DNA from 3 places in the Streptomyces sp. NPDC020489 genome. Region 3 is predicted to be linked to each of the others. Evidence: riboswitches for the same ligand, from Rfam matches in the RefSeq annotation. Region 3 holds a riboswitch; each other region holds the start of a gene.
The links. Region 3 has a riboswitch for cyclic di-AMP ahead of ACH41F_RS32255 (NlpC/P60 family protein). Riboswitches for the same ligand answer to the same signal wherever they lie in the genome.
Positions count from the first base shown of each region.

Region 1 (9,773 bases), on a different contig from region 3:
CGGGGCGGTTGCCGCTGTGCGGCTCGACGCGGGCGCGCCGGGTACTACGCCGCCACGCTCGGCAGCGAACGGCAGCGAACTGCTACGGCAACAGGCGGAGGGCGGTAGGCCGCAGGCGGTGGGCCACAGGCGGCAGGCGGCAGGCGGCAGGCGGCAGGCGGCAGGCGGCAGGCGGCAGGCGGCAGGCGGCAGACAACAATCCGGCAGGCCCTACCCCGCCCGATGCACCACCGCGTCGCACATCTCCATCAGCGCGGCCTTCGCGTCGCACTCCCGCAGCGGGGCCAGCGCCCCGCGCGCCTCCTCCGCGAACCGCACCGTGTCCCGCCGCGCCTGCTCCAGCGCGGGATGCGCCCGCAGCGCGGCCAGCGCCTGCGCGTGGCGTGCGTCGTCGGTCAGGTCGGAGTCCAGCAGCTCGCAGAGCGCGATGTCCTCCGCCAGCCCCAGCCGGGCCGCCCGCTCGCGCAGCCGCAGCACCGGCATGGTCGGGATGCCCTCGCGCAGGTCCGTCCCCGGGGTCTTGCCGGACTCGTGGGAGTCGGAGGCGATGTCGAGCACGTCGTCGGCGAGCTGGAAGGCGACGCCGAGACGCTCGCCGTACTGCGTGAGGACGTCGACCACCGTCTCGTCGGCGCCCGACATCATCGCGCCGAAGCGGCAGGAGACCGCGACCAGCGAGCCGGTCTTGCCGCCGAGCACGTCCAGGTAGTGCTCGACCGGGTCCCGGCCGTCCACCGGTCCGGCGGTCTCCAGGATCTGCCCGGTGACCAGCCGCTCGAACGCCTCGGCCTGGACCCGGACGGCCTCCGGACCGAGGTCGGCCAGGATGTGGGAGGCGCGGGCGAACAGGAAGTCGCCGGTGAGGACGGCGACCGAGTTGCCCCAGCGGGTGTTCGCGCTGTCGACCCCGCGCCGTACGGCCGCCTCGTCCATCACGTCGTCGTGGTACAGCGTCGCCAGGTGGGTCAGCTCCACCACCACGGCCGACGGCACGATCCCGGGGGCGTGGCGGTCACCGAACTGGGCGGCGAGCATCACCAGCAACGGGCGGAAGCGCTTTCCGCCCGCCCGGACGAGGTGCTGCGCGGCCTCCGTGATGAAGGGGACCTCGCTCTTGGTGGCTTCGAGCAAACCCTCCTCGACGGCCGCCAACCCGGCCTGGACATCGGCTTCCAGAGCCTGGTCCCGCACGCTCAGCCCGAACGGCCCGACGACGGTCACGAGGGGTCTCCTGTCTGCTGGTGTCTACTGGCGATTACGCGGTTTGTCGATAGGTCGCTGCCATCACTCAAGTCAGCGTATCCGGTCACCTTTCGATCACCGATGCCACCCACCCGAGCAGCACGGGCGGTATGGGACCACGACCGCTATGTTTCCGATCACCTGAAAAGAGCGGATATCTAAAGACTTGGACGAAAGCGGCACAGCGTGTCGCGAACGGCCATCGATGTGGACCCCCGCCGGAGGGCCGCCGCCCGAGCACGACACCGCCTCCTTCGGTCGGCCCCGAGGGCCTGCACACCCGCTCCGGCCTGGAGATACGGGGAACGGTTCTCGATCCTGGGCACGCGAGCCGCCCTCGCCTGGGTGACATGCGCATGCCGCTGTGAGCCACGGTGGCGGCGACGCACAGGGCCGGCCGCACCCGTCCGCGCCGCGCACGGCCCCCCTGGTCCACCTCACCCCGATCGCCGAACGTATGCCCGCTTCGGCGTCAACGGCGCGATCCCGACGCCCGCGGGCCCGGCCGTGACGGCGGCGACCCAGGGGCCGAGCCGCACTACGCACCCCGTCCACTGCGGTCACCCCGATGGGCCCGCGCATCCGTACGCCGCCCGCCCGCCGCGAGGCGTCCTCGGGCACCGCCTTCGACGAGTCCGAGCAGGCGTGGACCCGCGGTCCGAGCACGCTGCGGACCCGCTCCGGTAGCGAACCCCACGAGCCGCCGGATAACTGCCAGTTGGGCATCCTTGCCCGATATGCCGCTCTTGCGCTCACCAGTGAGTTGACTCACGTCCGCCCACCCGACTCCCTTGGAATTCCACGGGCGACAAACCGCGCACCAAGGTCAACAAGTGTGATCTGTGAATTCGGTACTTGTTCCGGACATGTGCCCTCGCATACGTTCCGGGCCCGGGCGGACGCCTAATCCTGCCGCCGCCCGATACCGCTCACTCAACGAAACACGTACGGCAGGAGCGGGGGACCCAGGTAAGTCGCCGAATCCGGACGTCTCAGGGCGATCCGGCACGGCTCGGGGTGTAGCCATGCCTTCTCCGGCATGGCCGGGCAGCTCCCGCCCGAACCCGACAGCTCACCTCGTAGGCGCCGGAGAGGAAATTCGTCATGCGTCTGCCCCGCAAGCTCGCCATCGCCGGTACCGGCATAGCCCTGCTCGCCCTTCCGCTCGTCGGCGCCACCAGCGCCTCCGCGGCCACCCCGACGGTGTCCACCGCGACCTCGCTCGGCTACTCCAACACCCTCGACGGCTGGATCCGCGCCTCGCTCCAGGTCATGGCCCAGAACGGCATTCCCGGCAGCTACAACGGCATCTACCGCAACATCATCCGCGAGTCCTCGGGCAACCCGTACGCCATCAACAACTGGGACTCCAACGCCGCCGCGGGCACCCCGTCCAAGGGCCTGCTCCAGGTCATCGACCCGACGTTCCAGGCGTACCACGTGGCGAACACCTCGTGGGACCCCTACGACCCGGTCGCCAACATCACCGCCGCCTGCAACTACGCGGCGCAGCGGTACGGGTCGATCGACAACGTGTGGGGTGCTTACTAGAACGCGGCGGGGAAGAGTCTTTCGAGGACGACGGCGATGCCGTCGTCCTCGTTCGACAAGGTCACCTCGTCGGCCACGGCCTTGAGTTCGGGGTGGGCGTTGGCCATCGCGACCCCGTGGGCCGCCCAGTCGAACATGGGGATGTCGTTGGGCATGTCCCCGAAGGCGACGGTCCGTTCGGGGCCGAGGCCGAGGTGTCCGGCGGCCATCGCCAGGCCCGTCGCCTTGGTGACGCCGCATGGCTGGAGTTCGACGGTGCCGGGGCCCGACATCGTCACGGTCGCGAGGGAACCGACGACGGTGCGCGCCGTCGCCGCCAACTCGTCGTCGGACAGCGACGGATGGCGCAGCAGCACCTTGCTGATCGGCTCGCACCACAGGTCGTCGCGGCGCGCCACCCGCACGGCGGGCAGGGTCGGGTGCGGCATCAGATAGCCGGGCTCGATGAGGGTGAGCCCGTGCACCCCGTCCTGGTCGACGGCGGCGTACACCTGCCCCACCTCGGCCTCGATCTTGCCGAGCGCGGTCTCGGCCAACTCCCGGTCCAGGGTGACCGACCAGAGCAGACGGTCCGCGCCGGCGTCGTAGACCTGCGCGCCCTGCCCGCACACCGCGAGCCCGGTGCTGCCCAGGTCGTCCAGGAGCGGCCGCACCCTCGGGGCCGGACGGCCGGTCACCACCAGATGCCGGGCCCCGGCCTCCGCCACCCGGGCGAGCGCGGCGAGCGACCGGTCGGAGAGCGTGTCGTCGCCCCGGAGCAGGGTCCCGTCCAGGTCAGTGGCGATGAGTGCATATGCGGTGGGTGCGGCCATGATCAGAGAATACGGATGGAAACCCCTGCCGACTCGACGCGAACCGGACGGGCGCAGCCTTCACATGCGTTGACCGCCGCTCCGGTTCCGCGCGTCGCTGCGCACAGGTGACTGTGCTGATGTAACTGTGATCGTGCACAGAACGAAGAGCGCGTAACCTCTTGTCAGCACAGAGGTTGTGGGGTTACTTACTGGGAGCTCAGAACATCAGCGACGGTCTCGACTGTGCACGCTCACAGGCGCATCCGGCGCCGATCTTCTCCGTGACCGTCCGCCGAAGGGACCCGAGAGATGCGCAGACGCAGTGTTCTCACCGCCGCCGGAGCCGCCGCGCTCGCCGTGCCCGTGCTGGGGGCCACGCCCGCGGCCGCCGACACCTCACGTGGGCGCAGGCGCCTGGAGATCCGCGCCATGGACATCTCCTCGCTGCCCAAGAACGAGGACCACGGCGCCGTGTACCGCACGGCCGACGGCCGCCGCGAGGACCCGGTCCGTCTCCTCGCCCGCGCCGGCGTCACCCATGCCCGGCTGAAGGTCTGGGTGAACCCCGCCGACGGCTACAACACCAAGGCGCGCGTGCTGCCGCTGGCCCGCCGCCTGCGCCGGGCCGGTATCGGCATCTGGGTCGACTTCCACTACTCCGACACCTGGGCCGACCCGGCGCACCAGACCAAGCCGGCCGCGTGGGCGGATCTGGACGTCGCCGGGCTCACCCGGGCCGTGTACGACCACACCGCCGACGTCCTCGGAGCGCTGCGCCGGCAGGGCACGCCCGCCGACCTCGTCCAGGTCGGCAACGAGATCAACGGCGGCATGCTCTGGCCCGAGGGCAAGAACTGGGGTGGCGACAGCGGCGGTTGGGGCAACCTCACCGCCCTGCTCAAGGCGGGCCTGAGCGCCGCCCGCGACACCACGCCCCGCGTACGCACCCTGCTGCACATCGCCTCGGGCGGCGACAACGGCACGTCCCGCTGGTGGTTCGACAACGTGGTGTCCCACGGCGTCGACTTCGACGTCATCGCCCAGTCGTACTACCCCTTCTGGCACGGCACTCCGCAGACCGCCGCCGCCAACCTCGCCGATCTCACCGCCCGTTACGGCAAGCCGGTCGTCATCGCCGAGACCGCGTACCCCTTCACGCTCGGCAGCGAGGACGACGTCAACGACATCCTGAACAGCCCCGCGCAGCTCACCCCCGGTTTCCCCGCCACCCCCGAGGGCCAGGCCGCCTGGCTGCGCACGGTCGCCGACCTCACCGCGGGCGTCCCCGACGGACAGGGTCTCGGCTACTGCTACTGGGAGGGCGCCTGGACCTACCGCGCCGGCAGCGGCTGGGACCCGCAGGACCCGGGCTCGGGCAACGCCTGGGAGAACCTGGCGCTGTTCGACTTCCACGACCGGGCCCTGCCCGGCCTGCGGACCCTGGGCCGCTACCGGTCGTAGCGGATGGGATGCTCCCGGGGTGACGGACCTGCCGGAGACCTTCCTCGACCATCTGCGGACAGCGGCCGTCGGCGTGCTCGAACGCTTCCCCGCCGACCTCAGGCCCGAGATGTACGCCCTGTCCTTCCGCATCTGGCGCGTGGACGACGACGACCGCCGACCGTACGTCGCCATCGGCTACCAGACCGAGAGCCAGTACGAGCGGGAGAAATACCCCGACGCCGAGGGCGAGGTCCGCTGGAACCACGCCTACTGGCTCCTCGACGGCTTCGAGACCCTCGGCAACGTCCCCGAGGACCCGGTGGGCGGCCAGGTCTACGTCGAGGAGGTCAGGCGGCTCGGCGCCTGGTACGACGGAGACTTCGACCTCGACCGCGTACTGGACGACGAGGATCTGGCGGCCCGGGCCGACCTCCTGCGGCACCACTTCTACGACGCCGTCATCGACCTCGCCCGCCATCTGCACGCCGACGGGGTGATCGAACGGATACTCGGCCGGCCGCTGCCCGTGGTCGTCTTCGACATGGCCCACCCCGGCTGGGAGCTGCACGCCACCGAGGCCGCCAACCCGCCCGAGCTGGTACGGGAGTTCATGGCCTGGCAACTGGCCGCCGGGGAGTTCTGATCGGGCATCGCGGACTCTTCGCCCCCTCCCAGTCACCCCTTCAAGCCCTCCCCATCCAGGCGGCTCGCACGTAACGTGTGGCGCGACCACATGGCATACGCAGCGATTGAGAGCGAGGCAGCACCCCATGCCCCCCTTCGATCTCCCCGAGGGCGACCCCTTCGGCCCGCACAACCTCCCGTACGGCGTCTTCTCGCTGCGCGACTCCACCGACCGGACCGTCGGCGTCCGGCTCGGCGACCAGGTCCTCGACGCGGGCGCGGCGGCCCACGCGCTGGGCTCCCCCTACGCCGCCCTGCTCGCCCGCCCCACCCTCAACCCGCTCCTCGCGGCGGGCCGCACCGCCTGGTCGGACGTCCGGCGCGCCTTGACGGCCTGGGTGACGGTGCCCTCGCACCAGTCGGCCGTCGCGGAGTTCCTCCATCCGCTGAGCTCGGTGACCCTGCACCTCCCCTTCGAGGTCGCGGACTACGTCGACTTCTACGCCTCCGAGAACCACGCCCGGAACGTCGGCCAGATCTTCCGCCCCGACGCCGCCGACTCCCTGACCCCCAACTGGAAGCACCTCCCGATCGGCTACCACGGCCGCTCCGGCACGGTGGTGGTCTCGGGCACGGATGTCGTACGGCCTTCGGGGCAGCGGAAGGCCGCCACGGACCCCGAACCCGTCTTCGGCCCGTCCGTCCGCCTGGACATCGAGGCGGAGGTCGGCTTCGTGGTCGGGGCACCGTCGACGATGGGCTCACCGGTGGCGCTGGGTGACTTCCGCGAGCACGTCTTCGGACTGTGCCTGCTCAACGACTGGTCCGCGCGCGACATCCAGGCCTGGGAGTACGTCCCGCTCGGCCCGTTCCTCGGCAAGTCCTTCGCCACGTCGGTGTCGGCGTGGATCACCCCGCTCGACGCACTGGACGAGGCCCGCGTGGCCCCGCCGGAGCGCACCCACCCCCTGCTGCCCTACCTGGACGACTCCGGGCTCGTCGACGAGCCCGGCGGCTACGACCTGCGGATCTCCGTCGCGATCAACGGCCACGTGGTGTCCGAGCCGCCCTTCTCCACCATGTACTGGACCGCCGCACAGCAACTGGCCCACATGACGGTGAACGGTGCCTCGCTGCGGACGGGCGACCTGTACGGCTCCGGGACCGTGAGCGGCCCCTCCGAGTCGGAGCGCGGCTCCCTGCTGGAACTCACCTGGAACGGCCGCGACGCCCTCGAACTCCCCGACGGCAAGCGGACGTTCCTGGAGGACGGCGACGTGGTGACCCTGTCGGCCTGGGCACCTGGACCGGACGGGGTCCGGGTGGGACTGGGAGAGGTCGCGGGGCGGGTGGTGTCTGGGGGGTGAGGTGCGGTGCGGGGCGGTTGGGCGAGGGTGCGGGGCGGCCGGGCAGGGGTGCCCTGCGGGGCGGCCTGGCGAGGGTGCCGTGCGGGGCGGCCGGGCGAGGGTGCCGTGCGGGGTAGCCGGGCGAGACGGTGCAGAGGTGGCCGCTGCGGTGGCCCGGGACGACGAGCAGACGACGAACAGCCGCGGACTTGTAGCAAGCGATTGACACAAGCACCCAGGGGCCCGCATCTTGTACTCATCGCTTGATACAAGCGGTGAAACGGTTGCGTCTCCACGGGGGTCTGTCCGTCATGCCCGAACTCGATTCCGCCGCGCGCCCTTCGTCCCGCGCGCATCTCGACCGCTACGCCCGCTGGGCCGGCCTGGCCGCCGGCTTCCTGGTCGCCCGCCTGCTGTCGCCCCTGACCGACGGCGACGGCATCCTCTACGCCATCCCGGCGTTCGGCCTGTGCGCGGTCGCCGGGGTGCTGGTCGGCGACGCGCTCACCGGCCCCCGACGCGGTGCCGTACGCACGGCCGGGCTCACTCCGCGCCGGGTCCGCGACTACGTTCCGCCCCGCATGACCTGGCTGCTGCTCGGACTCGCGGCGGCCCTCGTCCTCACGCTGACCGTGGCGACCGCGGTGGCCTCGCCGGACGACCTGGGGCGAGTGGGCCGCGCGCTCACCCTGACCTGCCGGGGCACGACCGACTCGGCCTCGCCCTGGCCGGGGTCCTTCTACGCCGTCCCGATCCTCTCCTGCCTCGCCGTCTCGACCGTCGCCTGCGGCTGGTCACTGCGGCGGATCGCCACCCGCCCCGGCGACGACCGATCCCGCCGCGACCGGACCCTGGCGATCGTCGCCGCGTGGGGCCTGGTCGTCTCGACCTCCCTCCTCGGCGTCGCCTCCACAGCCTCCGGCGCCCTCATGAGCACGACCTGCGACGGCACCCCGGGCACGATCGCGAACTGGGCCCTGTGGCCGCTGGCCCTGGTCTCCCTGCTGGTGGCTCCGTGGTGCCTGTTCACGGTCGCCTCGCCTCGGACAGGTTCGGCAGGTCCGGGGAACCAGGCTGGTCGGACGGAGGGCCGGTGAGCGGCGAGGCCCTACGGGTCGACACGGCCAGCCCCGTCCCGCCGTACGAGCAGATCCGTGCGCAGCTCTCCGGCCTGATCACCTCGGGCCGTCTCCCGGAGGGCGAGCGGCTGCCGACGGTACGCCAGCTCGCCGCCGACCTCGGGCTCGCGCCGGGCACGGTGGCCCGGGCGTACCGGGAGCTGGAGGCCGCCGCCCTGATCCGGACCAGACGGGGGGCCGGGACCCGGGTCGCCCCCCTCCCCTCGGACCTTCGCCAGGGCCCCGATCCCGCCGAACTGGCGGAACTGGCCCGGGCGTTCGTCACCGCCGCCCGAACCGCCGGGGCACCGGACCCGGCCATCTCGGCGGCCGTGGCGGAGGCGCTGCGGGAGTGAGGAGGTCGGGGGGTGAGGGCCGGGGCGAGACGGCGGCACGATGAGGGGTGAGAGGGACGCCGACGGGCAGGCTGTCCGTTCTGTCCCCTGACTCCGCTCGTCCGGGCCGTCATACTGGCGGCGGGCGACGATGTGACGCGTACGCGCCGCACGCGACGTTGCGTGGCGTGGCATGGCACGTGGGCCACACCGCGCCGCCCCGCAGCCGCCTTTCCCTTCCGACCAGGATCCGGAGCCCGTGGGATGACGTTCTGCCTGCTCCTGTTGAGCGCCGTCGCGCTGGCGGCCGCCGTGCCGGCACCCCGTGCGCTGACCCGGGCGGCCTGGCCCGAACGGGAACCCGTCGTCGGCCTCTGGGTCTGGCAGTGCCTGGTCGCCACCGTACTGATGTGCTGCCTGACCGCGCTGGTCCTGGGCGCCGCCGCCGTCTTCCACACCGTCCGCGACCACGTCTTCGCCCCCGCCCCACCGGCGGTCACCGCGGCGTACGACCTGTCCGCGGCGCCCGCCTGGGCGACTGTGCTGACCCTGCTGCTGGCCTGCGGCGCCGCCTGGACGACGGCGATGCTCGGTCGAGAACTGGTGGAGGCCCGCCGGCGCCGCGGTCAGGCGCGAGCCCATCTGCGCGAGCGCGCCCCGGAACTGCCGGGCGGCCTGGAGAAGGCCGCGCGCGGTCCGCTGCTGGTGCTGGAGGACGAGTACCCGGACGCCTGGTGGATGCCGGGCCACCCGCCCCAGCTGGTGGTGACGACCGGCGCCCTGCACCGCCTCACCGACCCCCAGCTGGACGCGGTCCTCACCCACGAACGGGACCACGCCCGCGCCCACCACGACTGGCTGCTCCACCTGTCGACGGCCCTCGCCACCGGCTTCCCCCGCATCCCGCTCTTCGCCCACTTCTGCGACCAGACCCACCGCCTGGTGGAACTCGCCGCGGACGACACGGCCTCCCGTCGCTGCGGCCACCTGACCACGGCCCTGGCGCTGATCGAGCTGAACCAGCACCGCGGCGTCCTGTCCTGCGCCTCCAGCCACCGCCTCCTCGGCGAACGCGTCGACCGCCTCCTGGACCCCCGCCCGCGCCTCCTGCGCCGACACCGCGCCCTCACCGCGACGGTGGCAGCACTGGTGCCGCTGCTGCCCCTGCTGATCGTCTTCGGCCCGGGCCTGACGGCACTGGCGTAACGGCCCGCTGAACCATGCTCGCCACCCCCGCCCGTCTACATCCAGTCGTCCTCCGGCTCAGGCTCCCGCTCCATCTCCGGCCAGTCGTCCGCGCCCGGATCCACGTCCCCCATG
Region 1 is NZ_JBIRUZ010000015.1:59,410-69,182, forward strand. Features, by position in the region: gene ACH41F_RS33205 (polyprenyl synthetase family protein) at 211-1,221, opposite strand; cyclic di-AMP (ydaO/yuaA leader) riboswitch at 2,159-2,343, shown strand; gene ACH41F_RS33210 (transglycosylase SLT domain-containing protein) at 2,347-2,793, shown strand; gene ACH41F_RS33215 (Cof-type HAD-IIB family hydrolase) at 2,790-3,605, opposite strand; gene ACH41F_RS33220 (arabinogalactan endo-beta-1,4-galactanase) at 3,897-5,048, shown strand; gene ACH41F_RS33225 (hypothetical protein) at 5,068-5,673, shown strand; gene fahA (fumarylacetoacetase) at 5,801-7,021, shown strand; gene ACH41F_RS33235 (hypothetical protein) at 7,312-8,097, shown strand; gene ACH41F_RS33240 (GntR family transcriptional regulator) at 8,094-8,474, shown strand; gene ACH41F_RS33245 (M48 family metalloprotease) at 8,718-9,659, shown strand; gene recQ (DNA helicase RecQ) at 9,695-9,773, opposite strand, start outside.
Region 1: linked by a shared signal. The riboswitch ahead of ACH41F_RS33210 (transglycosylase SLT domain-containing protein) and the one ahead of ACH41F_RS32255 (NlpC/P60 family protein) in region 3 are both predicted to bind cyclic di-AMP.

Region 2 (9,773 bases), on a different contig from region 3:
CCTCCAGGTTCGCGACCCAGCGGCGCAGGGTGAGGGCGTAGTGCTCGCGCAGGGACTCCACGTCGCGCACCTCGAACCCGGCGCGCTCCAGTTGGGTGACGGTGGTGCCGAGGGGGGCGAGCTCTCCGTCGGGGAAGACGTAGGCGTCGATGAACGCGTTGAGGTGGTAGGCGGATTCGTCGCGGTGCGGGCGGCGGGCGATCTGGTGGTTGAGGAGCCGGCCGCCGGGTGCGAGGAGCGCGTACAGGTCGCTGGCGTACTCCAGGTATCGGTCCGCGCCGACGTGTTCGGCCATCCCGATGGAGGAGATCGCGTCGTAGGGGCCGTCGGTGACGTCCCGGTAGTCCTGCACGCGGATCTCGATCCGGTCGGTGAGCCCCTCCTCGGCGACGCGCTTGCGGGCGTAGGTGGCCTGTTCCTGGGAGAGGGTGACGCCGACGACGTGCACGCCGTGCTCGCGGGCGGCGTGGATCGCCATCGAGCCCCAGCCGCAGCCCACGTCGAGCAGTCGCTGACCGGGCGTCAGGGCCAGCTTGCGGCAGACGAGTTCGAGCTTGTCGCGCTGGGCGTCCTCCAGGGTGCCGTCGGGGGACTGCCAGTAGGCGCACGAGTAGACCATCGACGGGCCGAGGACGATCTCGTAGAAGTCGTTGCCGACGTCGTAGTGGTGGCTGACGGCGCGTCGGTCGGTGCGCCGGGTGTGGAGGTGGCCGCGACGCCGGCGGACCTCCTCGGGTGGTGGGGCGGGCGGCAGCGGGAGCCCGCCGAGCCTCACCAGGCCGCGGACGGCGGCCCGTACGCCGGGGTCGCGCAGCGCGCGGGCGAGGCTCCTGCCGCTGTCCTCGTCGCGCTCCCAGACCAGGCCCGCGACGAGGCCGAGGGCGGTGTAGAGGTCGCCGTCGACGTCGAGGTCGCCCGCGACCCAGGCACGGGCGAGGCCGAGTTCACCGGGTCGGAACAGCAGCCGGCGCACGGCACGGCGGTTGCGCACGATCAGCACGGGGGCGCCCGGCGGACCCGCCTGCGAACCGTCCCAGGCGCGGATCCGGACCGGGAGCGGGGTTCCCAGCAGCCGTTCCAAGAGGGTCTTCAGCCGCGGTGCGGCATCGGCCATGGCGCACACCTCCGTGACGAGGATCGCGGATTTGTCCACCCGGGTAAACAACGACAGGCCGGGACGCCATCCCCCGCACGCCGAAGGACCTCCCGCACCACGGATGGCGGGAGGTCCTTCGGGTGGAACGGTGACCGGAGCCGGTCAGGAGGCCTTGGCCTCGGTCCGCTGCTCCTGCTTCGCGGCGGTCGGCACGGGCTTCGCGGCCTCGTAGAACTCCTCGCGCGGCGTCTCCAGGGCGCCGAGCGCGACGACCTCGCGCTTGAGGAACATGCCGAGGGTCCAGTCGGCGAAGACGCGGATCTTGCGGTTCCAGGTCGGCATCGCCATGCCGTGGTAGCCACGGTGCATGTACCAGGCGAGACGGCCCTTGAGCTTGATCTTCATCTTGCCCATGACGATCATCGCGACGCCCTTGTGGAGGCCGAGGCCCGCCACCGCGCCCTTGTTGGCGTGCGCGTACTCCTTCTGCGGGAAGCCCCGCATGCCGGAGATCACGTTGTCGCCGAGGACCTTCGCCTGACGCAGCGCGTGCTGGGCGTTCGGCGGGCACCAGGCGTTCTCGACACCGGCCTTGCGGGCGGCCAGGTCCGGGACCTGCGCGTTGTCGCCGGCGGCCCAGATGTAGTCGGTGCCCTGGACCTGGAGGGTGGCCTGGGTGTCGACGTGGCCGCGCGGGCCCAGCGGGAGGCCGTAGCGGGACAGGACCGGGTTGGGCTTGACGCCGGCGGTCCACACGATCGTGTTGGAGTCGACCTCCAGGCCGTTCTTCAACACCACGTGGCCGTCGACGCAGGAGTCCATCGAGGTGGAGAGGTAGATCTCCACGCCGCGGCTCTCCAGGTGCTCCTTGCCGTAGGTGCCCAGCTTCGGGCCGACCTCGGGAAGGATCCTGTCGGCGGCGTCGACGAGGATGAAGCGCATGTCCTCGCGGGAGACCGTCTTGTAGTACTTGGCCGCGTCGCGGGCCAGGTCCTCGACCTCACCGATGGTCTCCGCACCGGCGAAGCCGCCGCCGACGAAGACGAAGGTGAGCGCCTTGCGGCGGATCTCCTCGTCGGTGGTGGAGTCGGCCTTGTCCAGCTGCTCGAGGACGTGGTTGCGCAGGCCGATGGCCTCCTCGACGCCCTTCATGCCGATGCCCTGCTCGGCGAGGCCGGGGATCGGGAAGGTGCGGGAGACCGCGCCGAGCGCGATGACCAGGTAGTCGAAGGGCAGCTCGTACGCCTCGCCCACGAGCGGGGCGATCGTGGCGACCTTGCGGTCCTGGTCGATGGTGGTGACCCGGCCGGTCAGCACCTCCGCCTTCGGCAGCACGCGTCGCAGCGGGACGACGACATGGCGCGGCGAGATGTTGCCGGCGGCGGTTTCGGGGAGGAAGGGCTGGTAGGTCATGTACGACCGGGGGTCGACGACCGTGACGGTCGCCTCGCCGTAGCGCATCTTCTTGAGAATGCGCCGAGCTGCGTACAGGCCTACGTACCCACCGCCTACTACGAGGATCCTGGGACGCTCCGTGGTGCTCATGGCATCGAGTATCCACCCGCTCCTGGGGGGTCGCTCGTGCGCCCCTTCACAAGCTCTTCGAGAGGGTGTGTTATCCTCCGCGGCTCGCGTGATCCAGGTCATGGCGCGAACCGGGAACCCGCGTGGGGTGCGGGCCGTTGTCAATGCCGCGTGAGCTGCCTCTCTGGGCTCGGGAGGCTGGTGTGAGCCACCGGAAACACCCTCGTGCGAGAGGGTCCGGGCGGGCCGTCCCGCACCCCATCTGAACACGTTCAACAGGCCGTTCGCCCCTCGGAAGGGCCAACCGGGCCCTTTTCCCGGTTCCACAGGGCGGAATTCCTTGTGAAGAACTTCACGAACTTTCCGAGCGGCACGCGCCCGAGGGGGTCTCAGGACCCCCTCGGACACGCTCATACGCTGTCCGACCTGCTCAGCAGAGAACTACTGACCAGTAACAAAAGAGGGCCGGGCCACCGACCACGCAATGCCGTCGAGGATGTCGTGCTCGCTCACCACGACCTCCTCGGCCCCGGTCCGCTCCATGATCGACAGCAGGACGAGGGCCCCCGCGGCGATGACGTCCACCCGCCCCGGGTGCATCGAGGGCACGGCCGCCCGCTCGGCGTGGGTGGAGCCCAGCAGCCAGCCGGTGATCTCACGGACCCGCTCCAGGGAGACACGGGAGTGGTGGATACGGGCCGAGTCGTAACCGGGCAGCTCCTGCGCGATCGCCGACACGGTCGTCACCGACCCCGCGAGCCCCACCAGCGTGCGCGCCTCGCGCAACGGCACGCTCTCCTCCGCGAGGTCCAGCGCGGCCTCGATGTCGGCCCGCATCGCCGCGATCCGCTCCTCGGAGGGCGGGTCGCTCACCTCGCCGTCGCGCACCAGGTGCCGCTCGGTCAGCCGCACACAGCCGACGTCCACCGAACGCGCCGCCCGCACCCGGTCGTCGCCGACCACGAACTCGGTCGAACCGCCGCCGATGTCCACCACCAGGTAAGGCCGGGCCAGGTCGTCCCGCCCGGTCAGCTCCTTGGTCGCCCCCGTGAAGGAGAACTCCGCCTCCTGCTCCCCGGTGATCACCTCGGGCTCGACACCGAGGATGTCCACGACACCGCGCACGAAGTCGTCCCGGTTGGAGGCGTCCCGGGAGGCCGAGGTGGCCACGAACCGCACCGTCCCGGCGCCCAGTTCACGGATCACCCGCGCGTACTCGCGGCAGGCCGCGAACGTCCGCTCCAGCGCCTCGGGCGCCAGCCGGCCGGTCCGGTCCACGTCCTGGCCGAGCCGCACGATCGTCATCCGCCGGTCCAGCTCCCGCAGCTCACCGGTGGCCGGGTTCACGTCCGCGACCAGGAGCCGGATGGAGTTCGTACCGCAGTCGACCGCCGCGACCCGCCCGAAGCCCTCCGGGACGGCCGGCGCGGCGGCGAAGGAGCCGCCGCGGGCCTCGGCGGGGTCGGACACCGCACCCTCCTCGCCCGGGTGCTCCTCGGCCGGGTCGGGCGCGGCGAGCGGCTGCACGCACGGACCCTTGAGCCACCACTCCGGCAGCATCGCGATCGCCTCGTCGCCCAGCGGGTTGACGCCCGGACCCGCGGCCAGCGAATGCCCCACCAGCACGTGCAGGCACTTCACCCGGTCCGGCATGCCGCCCGCGCTCGGGAAGCCCTCCAGGACCTCGATGGCGTCCCGGCGCGCGAGGTAGTCCTCGTGCGCGGCGCGGTACGCGGCGGCCAGCTCCGGATCGCTCTGGAGCCGTTCCGTCATCTCCTTCATGACGCCGTTCGCCTCCAGCGTGCCGATCGCCGAGGCGGCACGCGGACACGTCAGGTAGTACGTCGTCGGGAAGGGCGTGCCGTCGGGCAGCCGCGGGGCCGTCTCCACCACGTCCGGCTGGCCGCACGGGCAGCGGTGCGCGATCGCGCGCAGTCCGCGCGGCGGACGCCCGAGCTGCTGCTTGAAGGCCTCGACGTCGGCGTCGGTCGGCTCGGTGCGCAAAGTGGTCGGCGGGGGCGTTTCCATGCCTGTCTTTCTCTAGGTCAGGTTCACTGGTCGGAGGCGTCGGACTTGTCGACCCCGTCCCAGACGTTCGCGTACCAGGGACGGTCGGCCGCCCCCAGATCGGCGCGCGACTGCCGCGCCGCGTCCGGGTCGACGACGATGAACCCCGTCTCCCCCGGCATCACATAGTGCAGCCGCTCCCGGATCCGCTGCTCGGCGTACGCGTCGTCCTGCCAGCGCGCCTTGGCGTCCCGCAGCTCCTCGACCCGCTGCCGGGCCTGCTCCTGCTGCCGCTGGAGGTCGGCGACCTCGGCGCGCTGGGAGACGTACTGCCGTATCGGATAGGCGAGCGCGACCACCAGCGAGCACAGCACCAGCGCGAGCAGCGCCGCGCGGCCGGTCAGCCGGGAGCGACGGGCCTGCCGCTTGGTCTGGGAGCGGTAGACGCGGGCGGCGGTCTGCTCGCCGAGCAGCCGGATCCGGGTGGCGGTGGAGAAGCGGTCACGGTCCTTGACGGCCATCTCTCTCACTCCCGTTCACACGCGCGTACGTCCCCGCACACGGTACGGGACCGAGTACGGGGACGTACGTACGACTTGGCTGTGGCTCAGCCCTTGAAGCGGGGGAAGGCCGAGCGGCCGGCGTACACCGCGGCGTCGTCGAGGATCTCCTCGATGCGCAGGAGCTGGTTGTACTTGGCGACGCGCTCGGAGCGGGCCGGGGCGCCGGTCTTGATCTGGCCGCAGTTGGTGGCGACGGCGAGGTCGGCGATCGTGACGTCCTCGGTCTCGCCGGAGCGGTGCGACATCATGCACTTGAAGCCGCTGCGCTGGGCCAGCTCGACGGCGTCGAGGGTCTCGGTGAGCGAGCCGATCTGGTTCACCTTGACGAGCAGCGCGTTGGCGGCGCCCTCCTCGATACCGCGGGCCAGACGCTCGGGGTTGGTGACGAACAGGTCGTCGCCGACGAGCTGGACCTTGTCACCGAGCTGGTCGGTGATGGTCTTCCAGCCCTCCCAGTCGTCCTCGAACAGCGGGTCCTCGATGGAGACGAGCGGGTACGCCGCGACGAGCTCGGCGTAGTACTCCGTCATCTCGGCGGCGGAGCGGTCCTTGCCCTCGAAGGAGTAGACGCCGTCCTTGTAGAACTCGGAGGCGGCGACGTCGAGCGCGAGGGCGATCTGCTCGCCGGGGGTGTAACCGGCCTCGTTGATGGCCTCGAGGATGAGGTCGAGGGCCTCACGGTTGGAGCCGAGGTTCGGGGCGAAGCCGCCCTCGTCGCCGAGGCCGGTGGACAGGCCCTTGTTCTTCAGGACCTTCTTGAGGGTGTGGTAGACCTCGGTGCCCCAGCGCAGCGCCTCGGAGAAGGACTCCGCGCCGATCGGGGCGATCATGAACTCCTGGATGTCCACGTTGGAGTCGGCGTGCGAGCCGCCGTTCAGGATGTTCATCATCGGAACGGGCAGCAGGTGCGCGTTCGGGCCGCCCAGGTAGCGGAAGAGCGGGAGGTCGCTGGCCTCGGAGGCGGCGTGGGCGACGGCGAGGGAGACGCCGAGGATGGCGTTGGCGCCGAGCGAGCCCTTGTTGTCGGTGGCGTCCAGGTCGAACATCGCCTGGTCGATCAGGCGCTGCTCGGTGGCGTCGTAGCCGACCAGCTCCGGGCCGATCTGCTCGATGACCGCGAGGACGGCCTTCTCGACACCCTTGCCCTGGTAGCGGTTCGGGTCACCGTCGCGCAGCTCGATGGCCTCGAAGGCGCCCGTGGAGGCGCCGGAGGGGACGGCGGCACGACCGGTGCTGCCGTCGTCGAGGCCGACCTCGACCTCGACCGTGGGGTTGCCTCGGGAGTCCAGGATTTCCCGGGCTACGACGACGTCGATGGACGGCACGAGCATCTCCTTCTTGGGATGTGACACGGTCCGCCGGGACCGCGGTGGGTTCTGCGAGACCGAGCCTAACCGGCTCCGGGGGATCGGCCACCGCGTGGACCGCCCCGTGGACAGAACCGAGAGTAAATTGTTTCTGAACCGAACAAACCGACGGCGGCGTCTCGGCGGCACCGCACGAAAAAACCCCGCCCCGGTGCGTACGGGGGAACACGCACCGGAGCGGGGAGCCCGTGGGGACGGGGGGCCCTCACGAGGCCCTCAGTGTGAGGGCCACGGATGTGAGGGCGCTGTGGTTCGGCCGGGACGCGGCTGTGATTCGGCCGGGGCGGCCGTGGTTCGGCCGGGGCGCGGCCGTGTCCCTCTTACTTGAGGTGCAGCTGCTGGCCCGGGTAGATGAAGTCGGCGTCGCTGACGATGTCCTTGTTCAGCTTGAACACCTTCTGCCAGCCACCCTTGACGTCGTGCTCCTCGGCGATGGAGCTGAGGGTGTCACCCTTGACGACCTTGTACTCGCCGTCGCCCTTCTTGACCTTCTTGCCGGTCGGGGTGGTGACGGTCTTCTTCGCGGCCGGACGCTCGGACGAGCGGGAGGCCTGCTGCTCGGAGGAGCGCGTGCCGGTGCTGGTGCTGCCGCTGTTGCTGTCGCTCGAGGACGACGAGCTGGAGCCACCGCCGGTGTAGCCGGCGCTGGACAGGCCCACACCACAGGTCGGCCAGGCACCCTTGCCCTGGCTCGCGAGGACCTTCTCGGCGATCTCGATCTGCTGCGCCTTGGAGGCCTGGTCGGCGGTGGAGGCGTACGCCGTGCCGCCGTACGCGGCCCAGGTGGAGGCGGAGAACTGCAGGCCGCCGTAGTAACCGTTGCCGGTGTTGATGGACCAGTCGCCGCCCGACTCGCACTGGGCGACGGCGTCCCACTCGGAGGCGGTGGCGGCCGAGGCGTTGCCGGCCGCCATCAGCGGAGCGGCGATGGCGACACCGGTGACACCGGCGAGCGCGGCGGCGCGGGTGGCCTTGGACGGACGACGGTGCTTGCCCTTGGCGGAAAACAGCATGGTGGATCCCCTCACCGACGCCTGCGAGGTGAGCTGTCGGGTTCGGGCCGGTTGAGTTGCCCGGCCGCACATCTCGCCTCTCGGCGCGCTGCGCGGCTCCACCCCAAGCCGGTTCCGGCGGCCTCTCGGCCATGAGACCCCGTGAGGCCTCAACTTCCGGACCCGGCACTTACCTTGGGTCCCCCGCTCCTGCCTACGGCGCTTGACGCGACGACTGTTCCCGTACGGCCGCTGGCAGGATTCGGCGTTGCGGCAGCCGGGGCTCGCGGTGACGAGCGGTGTTGACCGTAGACACGGAACCCGGGGGATTTCAAAGACGATCAGGGCTTCTGAGACTCATCCCACACTTTCACCAAACGGGACATTTGCGGTGAAGTACGGACGTGAACTCACGGTTTTTCCCTGGGGATTTCGCCCTATTCGCTACCTAGAGCAAGGGTCTGCCCGGGCTCGATCGCGCTCGGATCGGCGCCGATGACCTGCTCGTTCGCGGTATAGAGCCGACGCCATCCACCGTCGAGGTCAAGGGAGTCGGCGATGGAGGCGAGCGTGTCGCCGGTCCGGACGGTGTACGAGCCCTCCTCGGCGCTCGCACCCCGGTGCCGGCCGGTGCCCTCGGAGGGGGCAACGAGGGCGCCGGTGTCCACCAGGTTCGAAGAGCCGCCCTCTCGCCAGGAGTTGTCCGATTCGTCACTCTCGGTCGGCGCGGCGGACGGGCTGCCGGAGGACAGCGCACCACCCGGAGCGGAGCCGGAGTTGTCCGACTTGGCGGACTTGTCCGCTCCGGTGGTGGGCGACGAGGAGGCGCTGCCGGACGAGTCCGTCGCATCGGCCGATTCCGATTCGCCGGACGAGTTGGACAGACCCGCCGATCCGGGTGATTCGGAGGATTCGGTAGTTTCGGCTGATTCGGTGGATTCGGGCTGGGCGGACGCGTCGGAGTCGTCGCTGTCGCTCGTCGACGGCGAAGCGACGCCGGTGTCGACATCGGCGGAGCCCGAGTCCTCGCTGAGTCCGTGCAGCAGACCGCAGGTGCCCCAGACGCCGACACCCTGGTCCGCGAGGACCTTCTCGGCGACGGCTATCTGCTGGTTGCGGCTGGCGAGGTCGGGGCTCGTGGCGTAGTCGAGGCCGCCGTACTTCTCCCAGTTCTTCTGCGAGAGGTCGAGCCCGCCGTAGTGGCCGTCACCGTCGTTCGCGCTCCAGGAGCCACCGGTCTCGCACTGGGCGACCTGGTCCCAGGTGTTCCCGTCCGCCGCGCTCGCCCCGCCCGCGCCGAGCAGCGGGATCGCGATGGCGGAGCCGGTCACTCCGGCCGCAACGAGAAGTGCCGGAGCCTGACGGGGGCGACGGTGACGACCGTTCCCGGTGAGCATGCGGTGCCCTTTCGCGAGACGACAGTGCGGGCGCGGCGGGTGGTTCGGGTCGCCGCGTTGATGCGAGAACGTATCGGCAGACGATCACTTGTCACAAGTTAATGCCGCACAGATCACGTGAAGATCACAGACTTGAGGGCGTGTCATGTTTGCGTCGCCCGGCACAAGGACCGCGGGTCAGGGGCGAGTTGCCCGGCTTCCTACCGAACGGGCGTGAACTCGACCGGCAGCGTGCGCAGTCCACGCATGATGAGCCCCCCACGCCATCTCAGATCGGCCGGATCCACCGCGAGTCGGAGGTCCGGGAGCCGGGTGAGGAGTGTGGCGAGCGCGGTCTGGCCCTCGAGGCGGGCGAGCGGGGCGCCGAGGCAGTAGTGGATGCCGTGGCCGTATCCGAGGTGCTGGTTGTCCCGCCGGGACAGGTCGAGGACGTCGGGATCGGCGAACCGCTGCGGATCCCGGTCCGCCGCGGCGAGCACGACCAGGACGGGGTCGCCGGGGGCGATGTCCTGTCCGCCGATGGTGAGCGGCTGGGTGGCGAAGCGCCACGTGGCCAGTTCCACGGGGCCGTCGTAGCGGAGCAGTTCCTCGACTCCCGTCGCCAGCAGGTCGGTTCGGCCCGCGGCGAGAGAGTTCTGGAGACGGGTGCGCTGCTCGGGGTGGGTGAGGAGGGCGTACGTGCCGTTGCCGATCAGGTTGACCGTGGTCTCGAACCCGGCGAAGAGCAGGATGAAGGCCATCGCCGCGGCCTCGTTCTCGGTGAGGTGCTCGCCGTGGTCGGAGGCGCGGATCAGACCGGAGATGAGGTCCTCGCCGGGTACGGGCTC
Region 2 is NZ_JBIRUZ010000006.1:92,592-102,364, forward strand. Features, by position in the region: gene ACH41F_RS17550 (class I SAM-dependent methyltransferase) at 1-1,114, opposite strand, end outside; gene ACH41F_RS17555 (FAD-dependent oxidoreductase) at 1,259-2,641, opposite strand; gene ACH41F_RS17560 (exopolyphosphatase) at 3,062-3,988, opposite strand; partial or broken gene ACH41F_RS17565 (DUF501 domain-containing protein) at 4,247-4,648, opposite strand; gene ACH41F_RS17570 (septum formation initiator family protein) at 4,672-5,148, opposite strand; gene eno (phosphopyruvate hydratase) at 5,235-6,515, opposite strand; gene ACH41F_RS17580 (transglycosylase family protein) at 6,878-7,570, opposite strand; cyclic di-AMP (ydaO/yuaA leader) riboswitch at 7,574-7,781, opposite strand; gene ACH41F_RS17585 (transglycosylase family protein) at 7,987-8,946, opposite strand; gene ACH41F_RS17590 (cytochrome P450) at 9,147-9,773, opposite strand, start outside.
Region 2: linked by a shared signal. The riboswitch ahead of ACH41F_RS17580 (transglycosylase family protein) and the one ahead of ACH41F_RS32255 (NlpC/P60 family protein) in region 3 are both predicted to bind cyclic di-AMP.

Region 3 (9,773 bases):
CCTGAGCGACGACCAGACCACCTCAGCGGCGGCGGCCGACGTGGCGACCAAGTCCGTCCAGCCGTCCGCCGCGAACAACACGCTGGACACCCAGCTCGAGAGCCTCTCCGCGGGCGCCGATGACTTCGCCGACCGGGCCAGCCGTACGCAGGAGCGCATCGACCTCAAGGCCCAGCAGGTGGCGGAGCAGAAGAAGGCGGCGGAGGAGGCGGCCCGCAAGGAGCGGCTGCGCCCCAAGTTCGCCCTCCCGGTCGCGCAGCACGGACTCAGCGCCTACTACGGCCAGGCCGGCGTGAACTGGATGTCCGTGCACACCGGCATCGACTTCCCCGTGTCGTACGGCACCACCGTGATGGCCGCGACCGACGGCACGGTGCGCACGCAGTGGAACAGCGCCTACGGCAACATGATGATCGTGACGGCGAAGGACGGCACGGAGACGTGGTACTGCCACCTCTCCACGTACCGCGTCGCCTCCGGTACGACCGTGAAGGCCGGCGACCCGATCGCGTACTCCGGGAACTCCGGCAACTCCACCGGCCCGCACCTGCACTTCGAGGTGCGTCCGGCGGGTGGCTCGGCGATCGACCCGCTGCCGTGGCTGCGCAGCCACGGACTCGACCCGACGTAGGCCTCAACCGCCTTGCGAGCCCCCGCGCTTCACAGCGACGGGGGCTCGGTCGTGCGACGGCCCCGGGCCAGTCCCGCTACAGCTTCTCCACCGGCGCGTAGCGCAGCAGCAGCCGCTTCGGCTTGGCCTCGCCGAAGTCGATCGTCGCCTCCGCGTTCGCGCCCGTGCCCTTCACCGCCGTCACGGTGCCGAGCCCGAACTGGTCGTGCGTGACCCGGTCGCCGACCGCCAGCGAGACCACCGGCTTCTCCGAGGCACGGCGGGTGGCGAAGCCGGAGGCGCCGGACGCCGAGGAGCGGGACCGGGAGGACGACAGCGAGGCGGCGATCCCGGAGGTCGGGCCCGCCGGGGCGGAGACGGCGCCGGTGCGCTTCCACTCCACGTGCTGCTCCGGGATCTCCGACAGGAAGCGCGAGGGCGGGTTGTACGACGGCTGCCCCCAGGCACTGCGCAGCGAGGAGCGCGTGAGGTACAGCCGCTCCCGCGCGCGCGTGATGCCGACGTACGCCAGGCGCCGCTCCTCCTCCAGCTCCTTGGTCTGGCCGAGGGCGCGCATGTGCGGGAAGACGCCGTCCTCCATGCCGGTCAGGAAGACGACCGGGAACTCCAGACCCTTGGCGGTGTGCAGGGTCATGAGGGTGATGACGCCGGAGCCGTCCTCGTCCTCGTCGGGGATCTGGTCGGAGTCGGCGACGAGCGCGACCCGCTCCAGGAACTCGGAGAGCGAGGCGGACTCCTCACCCTCGCCCGTCTCCTGCTCGAACTCCAGGGCCACCGCGGCGAGTTCCTGGAGGTTCTCGATCCGGGTCTCGTCCTGCGGGTCGGTGGAGGCCTGCAACTCGGCGAGGTAGCCGGTGCGTTCGAGCACCGCCTCCAGGACGGTCGCGGGGCCCGCGCCGGACTCGACGATGGTACGGAGCTCCTCCATCAGCACGTTGAACCGCTTCACGGCGTTCGTCGACCGCGCGGCCATGCCGTACGCCTCGTCGACCCGCTTCAGCGCCTGCGGGAAGCTGATCTTCTCGCGCTGGGACAGGGCGTCGATCATCGCCTCGGCGCGCTCGCCGATGCCGCGCTTGGGGACGTTGAGGATCCGGCGCAGCGGCACCGAGTCCTCGGGGTTGGCCAGCACGCGCAGGTAGGCAAGGACGTCCCGGACCTCCTTGCGCTCGTAGAAGCGGACGCCGCCGACGACCTTGTAGGGCAGGCCGACGCGGATGAAGATCTCTTCGAAGACCCGGGACTGCGCGTTGGTCCGGTAGAAGACGGCGACGTCGCCGGCCTTCGCCTCGCCCGCGTCCGTCAGTCGGTCTATCTCGTCGGCGACGAACTGCGCCTCGTCGTGCTCGGTGTCGGCGACATAGCCGGTGATGCGGGCGCCCGAGCCCGCGTTGGTCCACAGGTTCTTGGGGCGGCGGGACTCGTTGCGCTCGATGACCGCGTTGGCGGCGGACAGGATCGTCTGGGTGGAGCGGTAGTTCTGCTCCAGCAGGATCGTGGTCGCCTGCGGGTAGTCCTCCTCGAACTGGAGGATGTTGCGGATGGTCGCGCCGCGGAAGGCGTAGATCGACTGGTCGGCGTCACCGACGACACACAGCTCGGCGGGCGGCAGGTCGAACTCGGCGGGCGGTACGTCGACGGGGTGCTCGGAGGTGCCGACCAGCTCCCTGACCAGCGCGTACTGAGCGTGGTTGGTGTCCTGGTACTCGTCGACCAGGACGTGCCGGAAGCGGCGGCGGTAGTGCTCGGCGACGTCCGGGAAGGCACGCAGCAGGTTGACCGTCGTCATGATCAGGTCGTCGAAGTCGAGGGCGTTGGCCTCGCGCAGCCGCGACTGGTACAGGGCGTAGGCCTGGGCGAGGGTCTTCTCGAAGCCGTCGGTGGCCTGGGCGGCGAAGTCCTCCTCGTCGATCAGCTCGTTCTTGAGGTTGCTGATCTTGGCGCTGAAGGACTTGGGCGGGTACCGCTTGGGGTCGAGATCCAGGTCACGGCAGACCAGGGCCATCAGCCGCTTGCTGTCGGCGGCGTCGTAGATCGAGAACGACGACGTGAAGCCGAGCTTCTTGCTCTCCCGGCGCAGGATGCGCACGCACGCGCTGTGGAAGGTCATCACCCACATCGCGTTCGCGCGCGGGCCGACGAGCTGCTCCACGCGCTCCTTCATCTCGCCCGCGGCCTTGTTGGTGAAGGTGATCGCGAGGATCTGGCCCGGGTGGACGCCCCGCTCGGCCAGCAGGTACGCGATGCGGTGCGTGAGCACACGGGTCTTGCCGGAACCGGCGCCGGCCACGATGAGCAGCGGGGTGCCGGAGTGCACGACGGCGGCACGCTGGTTCTCGTTGAGCCCTTCGATCAGCGCGGCCGCGTCCAGGACCGGGCGGGCGGCGCCGTCGCGGTAGTAGCCGTCCCGGTCCGGCGGCACGTCGAACTTCCCGCCGAACAGATCGTCCGGAACGGGTTCCGGTCCGTGCTCGTCCTCGGGCGGCGGCGGGGGCTCCTCCTCGCGGCCCTTAGGGGCCTGGAGGTCCGCCAGGAAGCTGTCATCAAAGAGGCTGCTCATCGCTCTCCGAGTCTAGGGCTCCCCACTGACACCCCGCCGCCACCCCGAGAAGTCGGGGGAAAGAGGGCCTGCGGGCCCGCCCGGAACCACCCAAGGCCTGCTCACTCTCCGCGACCATTCAGCAGCAAAGAGTCAGGCCGCCACGTAGACCTTGCCGCCGTCGGACCGGAAGACAGGAACGGCGTACGCACCACAGCTCGCTGCAAGCGGCCACAGCCACCGCTCGCGCTGTCCGGGCGACCGCGGCTCGACAGGAAGCCCCGCCCCGGCAGGCGGACGCGACGCGGCCACTTCGCCAGAAAGACGACCAAGCTCTGCCAGATCGGCCCGCACTGACCGGACCCTGCCGCGTCCCGCCCCAAGGTCACGAAAATGTATCGGGCATATCGACCATCAACCTTCACAGGGGCCACGCGAGTTGGCTACCGTGCCGGGCAGGCCGTACGACCCCCACCGGCGAACGTCGCCGGGCCGCGCGGCCTCCGCCGAGTCCGGTGCGCCTGTCCAGGCAGCCGGAGCCGGGGACCCACACCGATCCGGGGTGAATCGGCCCCACTCCCCTCCGGGGACGGCCGTAGGGCACACCTTCCGAAGCACCCGCCCGAACCCGACAGCTAACTCGGTAGGCGGAGCATGGAAGGAGTCGCCGACCTTGGCGTCGCACCGCAAGCCGTCCGCCGCGGGTACGCGCGTGGCAGGCATACGCACCCCCGCTCTCGCCACCGCCGCCCTCACCTCCGTGGCGCTGCTCTCCCAGACGGCCACCGCCGCCCCCTCGACCGACGACAAGCCGAGCATCGAGGAGGTCGAGAAGAAGGTCGACGACCTCTACCGCCAGGCGGAGTCGGCGACCGAGAAGTACAACGCGACCAAGGAGAAGACCGCCAAGCAGCGCAAGGAGGTCGACACCCTCCTCGACGACGTCGCCGAGCGCACCCAGAAGCTCAACGAGGCCCGCGAGGAGCTCGGCACCTTCGCCGCGGCCCAGTACCGCACCGGCGCCTCCGCGCCGGACACGGCGACCTTCCTGCTCGCGGACTCCCCGCAGGACTACTTCGACCAGACGCAGCTGATGGGCCGTATGACGTCCCGCCAGAAGGGCGCGGTCGACGACTACGTCACCGAGCAGGCCGCGACGATGAAGAAGCGTCAGGAGGCCACCCAGAGCCTCAAGACGCTCACCGACACACAGAGCGACCTCAAGACCGCCAAGGCGACCGTCCAGAAGAAGCTCTCCGACGCGCGCGAGCTGCTGTCGCGGCTGACCGCCGAGGAGAAGGCGCGGCTCGCGGCGATCGAGAAGGAGAAGCAGCAGGAGGCCGCCCGCAAGGCCGCGGAGCTGGCGAAGCAGCAGGCGGCCGAGCAGAAGGCGGCGGAGAAGGAGGCGGCGGAGAAGGAGTCGACGGGCGGTTCGTCGTCCTCCTCCCCCTCGCAGAGCCCGGACTCCTCGCAGACCACGGACCCCTCGTACGCCACCAAGGCCGAGAAGGCGCTCGCGTACGCCCGCTCACAGATCGGCAAGCCGTACGTCTGGGGCGCCACCGGCCCCGACTCCTACGACTGCTCCGGCCTCACCCAGGCCGCCTGGAACGCCGCCGGCATCTCCCTGCCGCGCACCACCTACGACCAGGTGAACGCCGGCACCACGGTCTCCCTCGCCAACGCCCGGCCCGGCGACCTCGTCTTCTTCTACGACGACGTCACCCACGTCGGCATCTACATCGGCAACGGCAAGATGATCCACGCGCCGAAGCCGGGGGCGTACGTGCGCGAGGAGTCCCTCTTCTACGACGGTGAGTCGGCGATCCACAGCGTGGTGCGGCCGGCTTGACGCGGTACACGGCCCTGGGTCAGTGACCTCCCCGGTTCTCGACACAGGGCCCCTCGCCGGGCTGCGGCTCGGCGTAGACGCCGTGCACCTCGCCGGTCAGCTCGTCCTTCGTCACCCGTCCCGACACGCACACGACGCCCGTGTAGACGGCGTAGTAGCCGTTCCCGACGGAGACCCCGTGCTCCTCGCCGCAGCCGAGGCGCGCCAGCGCCGCCTCGACGCGCTCGTCGCCGAAGCTCCCGTACTCCCCCGAACCGCCCTCCTTCCTGACCTTCGCCAGCTCCGCGAGGATGAGTTCCGCCGACGCCTGACCGCTGGCCTGCTGCTCCGCGCTGAGTGAGGCCCGCATGCGGTACGCGTGGTTGTCGGCGTAGTTCGGGGGCTGATCGATGTTCTCCTCCGGCGTGGCGGTGTCGGCACGGGGGCTCGGCGAAGAGGGCACCGCCACTGGCGTCTTCGCGGCCTGGGCGCACCGGGGCGGGGGCGGATAGGAGGGCGAGGCGCTGCCCGAGCGCGCGCCGGGGCTCGACTGCGCCCCCACACCACCCTTCTGGCTTCCGCACGCGGTCACCGTGAGCGCGAGGAGGGCGGCGACTACGGCGGCCGTGACGGCTGGGGCAGCTGTGGCTGGTCTTCCGAAGGGCATGGGCAGAGTCTCGCGGGACGGGGGGCCGGGTGTCATGAGCGCAACTACTCAGATCCGCGCCGCTGCTCCGACCAGGTCCAGAGTCCCGCGAGGACTCACGTCCAGAGCACCGCGATGAAGATGTCCGCGATGGTCAGCGCGCCCACCAGCCCGAACAGCCCCTTCTCCACCTTCTCGTCGTCCCGCTTCACATAGACGAGGCCGAGGATCACCACCAGCAGGGCCAGCTTGATGCCGATCTTCACGTTGTTGACGGACTGGTCGTCCGCCTGGTTCAGGCCGACCAGGATCACACCGGTGACCAGCATGGTGAGCGCGCCGTGCAGCATCGCCGGAACGAAGCGGGCGGTGCCCTGACCCATGGCCTTCATCTGGGTGAGGAAGCCGCCGAGCAGCGAGGCGATGCCGATGATGTGCAGGCCCACGAAGAGATGGATGAGTACGTCCATGGGGCCGGAGCCTAGCCAGAGACGCTTGAGCCGCCCTACACCGCCCTGCCGCTGCCGCTGCTACCTGTCGCTGTCGCTGCCGTCACGCTCTTGCATATATGCGCCCCATAGCACTCCGGCACCCCCACCCGTCCCGGAATCCGCACTTCGGTCATCACCCTGCGTGAAGTCGACGGCACGAGAACGGAATCACGGTCGCATGCGGTCACCCGGCGGTCCCCTCGGACCACTTCCGCGCATCCCGTTACCGCGGCGACACCGTCAGGTTTAGCGTCCTTCCCCAGGTGACCGGCTCCCCACCGCCGCCCGGGCCAGGGGCGGCAGTCGGACACCACCGCCGAGAAAATCCGGCGGCGGCCCGCTCCCCCTGTGCGGGCCGCCGCCGGACGCGTGAACCGCCCCGGGCGGGCCGTGCGTCCGCTCCCCTGGCGCCCGTACGGCCCACAGCACGTCCGGGGCGGTCCCACCCGAACCAGGCGGTCGTACGAAAGGACGTGCAAGTCCACGTGGCAGCGCACCGCAAGCCCAGGCAGCGCTCGGCCGGCGGCACCACGGCCCGTACCGCGGCGACGATCGCCCTCGCGGGCGCGGCGACCGCGACCGGTTTCGACGGGACCGGACACGCCGAGCCGAACCTGACCCCGGCGCAGGTCAAGGCGAAGGTGGACAAGCTGTACCAGGAGGCGGAGGTCGCCACCGAGAAGTACAACGGCGCGAAGGAGAAGGCGGACGCGGCCGAGACGCGGCTGAAGTCGCTGCGGGACGAGGCGGCACGCAAGACGGACAGGCTCAACTCGGAGCGGGACGCGCTGGGTTCGATGGCGGCGGCACAGTACCGCGACGGCGGTCTCGACCCCGCGCTGCAACTGGCGCTCTCCGCCGACCCCGACCGCTACCTCGACGGCGCCGAGTTCGTCGAGCGGGCGGGCACCCGGCAGGCGGCCTCCGTCACCAGCGTGCGCAGGCAGCTGCGGGAGATCGAGCAACTGCGCGGCGCCGCCCATGTCGAACTGTCTTCGCTCAAGTCACGGCAGGCGGAGCTGAAGCGGCACAAGAAGACGATCACCGGAAAGCTGGACGCGGCACGGCAACTGCTCTCCCGGCTGCCGGAGGAGGACCGGACGACCGACGTACGGCACGCGTCCCGCGCGGGGACCGGAACGCGGGACGGACTCACCGCGGCCGGAGCCGTGGCCGGAGGCGCCGCCAGTGGCGTCCAGGCCCCCAACTCCCGCGCCGCGGCCGCCGTTTCCTACGCCTACTCCAAGCTCGGCAGCCCCTATGTCTGGGGTGCCACCGGCCCCGACGCCTTCGACTGCTCCGGCCTCGTCCAGGCCGCCTACCGCTCCGCCGGTATCTCCCTGCCCCGCACCACCTACGCCCAGATCGGCGCCGGCCGCCGCGTCTCCCGATCCGAACTCCAGCCGGGCGACCTGGTGTTCTTCTACTCCGCCATCAGCCACGTCGGCATCTACGTCGGCAACGGCCAGATGGTCCACGCCCCGAACCCCTCGGCACCGGTACGCGTCGCACCGCTCGACGAGATGCCGTTCGCGGGGGCGACCCGGGTGGTGTGACCCGATGCGCCGCAGCGGTGAGGCCGCTCACTCGAGAACCCCGACAGGGACGGAACGGTCCTTTCCACTGCCACGAGATCACTCTGTGTCCTCAGCGAGCGGGAACGGCCGCCTCCGTGACCGGACCCGCGCGCCTCACACCAGCCGTCGTGCCGTGGCCCACCGGGTCAGCTCATGACGGTTCGACAGCTGCAACTTCCGCAGCACCGCCGAGACATGGGACTCGACCGTCTTCACCGAGATGAACAGCTGCTTGGCGATCTCCTTGTAGGCATAGCCACGGGCGATCAGCCGCAGCACCTCCCGCTCGCGCTGGGTGAGCCGGTCGAGGTCCTCGTCCACCGGCGGGGCGTCCGTCGAGGCGAACGCGTCCAGCACGAAGCCGGCCAGCCTCGGCGAGAACACCGCGTCCCCGTCCTGGACCCGGAAGACGGAGTCGACCAGGTCCTTGCCGGTGATCGTCTTGGTGACGTATCCCCGCGCACCGCCGCGGATCACGCCGATCACGTCCTCCGCCGCGTCCGAGACGGACAGGGCGAGGAAGCGGACCGGCTGCTCGGCGTCGGCCATCAACGGAGCGCAGCGGCGCAGGACTTCGACGCCACCGCCGCCCGGGAGATGGACGTCGAGAAGGACCACCTCGGGCCGGGTCGCGGTGATGACCGTGACCGCCTGGTCGACGTCCGCCGCCTCGCCGACGACTTCGACACCGGTCTCCTCCGTCCGGCCGATCTCGGCCTGCACGCCCGTACGGAACATCCGGTGGTCGTCGACGAGGACCACGCGCACCCTGCGCCCGCCCGCGCTGTCGGTGGCCTCCGCCGTGTCGTTCGCCTCGTCGCTCATGACGTCTTCTCCGCCCTCTCCATCTCCAGCTCGACCTCCGTGCCGCCGTCCGGCACCGCCCGCAACCGGGCCGTACCGCCGTTGCGCTCCATGCGGCCGATGATCGATTCTCTGACACCCATGCGGTCGCCGGGTATCGAGTCGAGGTCGAAGCCGGGCCCGCGGTCCCGGACCGACACGAAGACCGTCCGCCCCTCGACTTCGGCGAAGACCTGAACCGCGCCGCCCTCGCCACCGTACTTGGCGGCGTTCACCATCGCCTCGCGCGCGGCCTGCATCTGCGGACCGATCTTCTCGTCGAGCGGGCAGTCACCGACGATGACGACCTCTATGGGCACGCCGTGCTTGTCCTCCACCTCCGCGGCGTTGCGCCGCACCGCCTCGGCGAGGGTGGTGGGTTCGTCGGCCTCGTCCTTGCCGGTGCCCTCCGGTTTGTAGAGCCAGGTCCGCAGGTCGCGCTCCTGGGCCCGGGCCAGGCGGCGCACCTCGCTCGCGTTCTCCGCGTTGCGCTGTATCAGGGTCAGGGTGTGCAGCACGGAGTCGTGCACATGGGCGGCGACCTCGGCGCGCTCCTGGGCGCGGATACGCATCAGGCGCTCCTCGGAGAGGTCCTGGGTCATGCGCACGAGGTAGGGGCCGGCGAGGAGCGTTATGCCGACCAGGACCGCGAGGGCCGCCTGGAGGACCGAGCCGAGGTGGGCTGCGGAGCCCTGAAGGACGAAGATGCCGGAGACCCCGGCCGTGACCAGCAGGACACCACCCGCGGCGCGCAACAGGCTGAGGGTGCGCCTGCGGCGGCCGACCTCGACCCAACGGGCCCGGCGGGCGTTGTCGGCCTGCCGCCAGACCAGGGCCACACCGGCGCCGACGAGCACTGCGGGCCAGAGGTAGGCCTTGGCACCGGCGTCCAGATTGACGTTGCCCACGAAGACCATGGCCACGACGACCATCAGCAGCAGGGCGACCATCTGGCCCTTGTCGGGCCGGCGCGCGACGAGTCTGCGGCGGCCGTCCGGCGAGGTCTCCGCGGTGACGAGGGAGGGCGGCTTCTCCCCACCGACCCCGACCCCGCCGATCCCGAGCGGCACGAAGAACCAGAACGCGGCGTACAGCAGGGCCCCGAGCCCGTCCGCCATGAACAGGCCCACGAAGACGAGCCGCACCCAGATCACCGGCAGCCCGAGATGCCCGGCGAGCCCCCGCGCCACACCACCGAGCCAGCGTCCGTCACTG
Region 3 is NZ_JBIRUZ010000014.1:134,282-144,054, forward strand. Features, by position in the region: gene ACH41F_RS32245 (peptidoglycan DD-metalloendopeptidase family protein) at 1-631, shown strand, start outside; gene pcrA (DNA helicase PcrA) at 708-3,191, opposite strand; cyclic di-AMP (ydaO/yuaA leader) riboswitch at 3,679-3,835, shown strand; gene ACH41F_RS32255 (NlpC/P60 family protein) at 3,844-5,022, shown strand; gene ACH41F_RS32260 (hypothetical protein) at 5,042-5,668, opposite strand; gene ACH41F_RS32265 (hypothetical protein) at 5,764-6,117, opposite strand; gene ACH41F_RS32270 (NlpC/P60 family protein) at 6,624-7,694, shown strand; gene ACH41F_RS32275 (LuxR C-terminal-related transcriptional regulator) at 7,830-8,540, opposite strand; gene ACH41F_RS32280 (PspC domain-containing protein) at 8,537-9,773, opposite strand, start outside.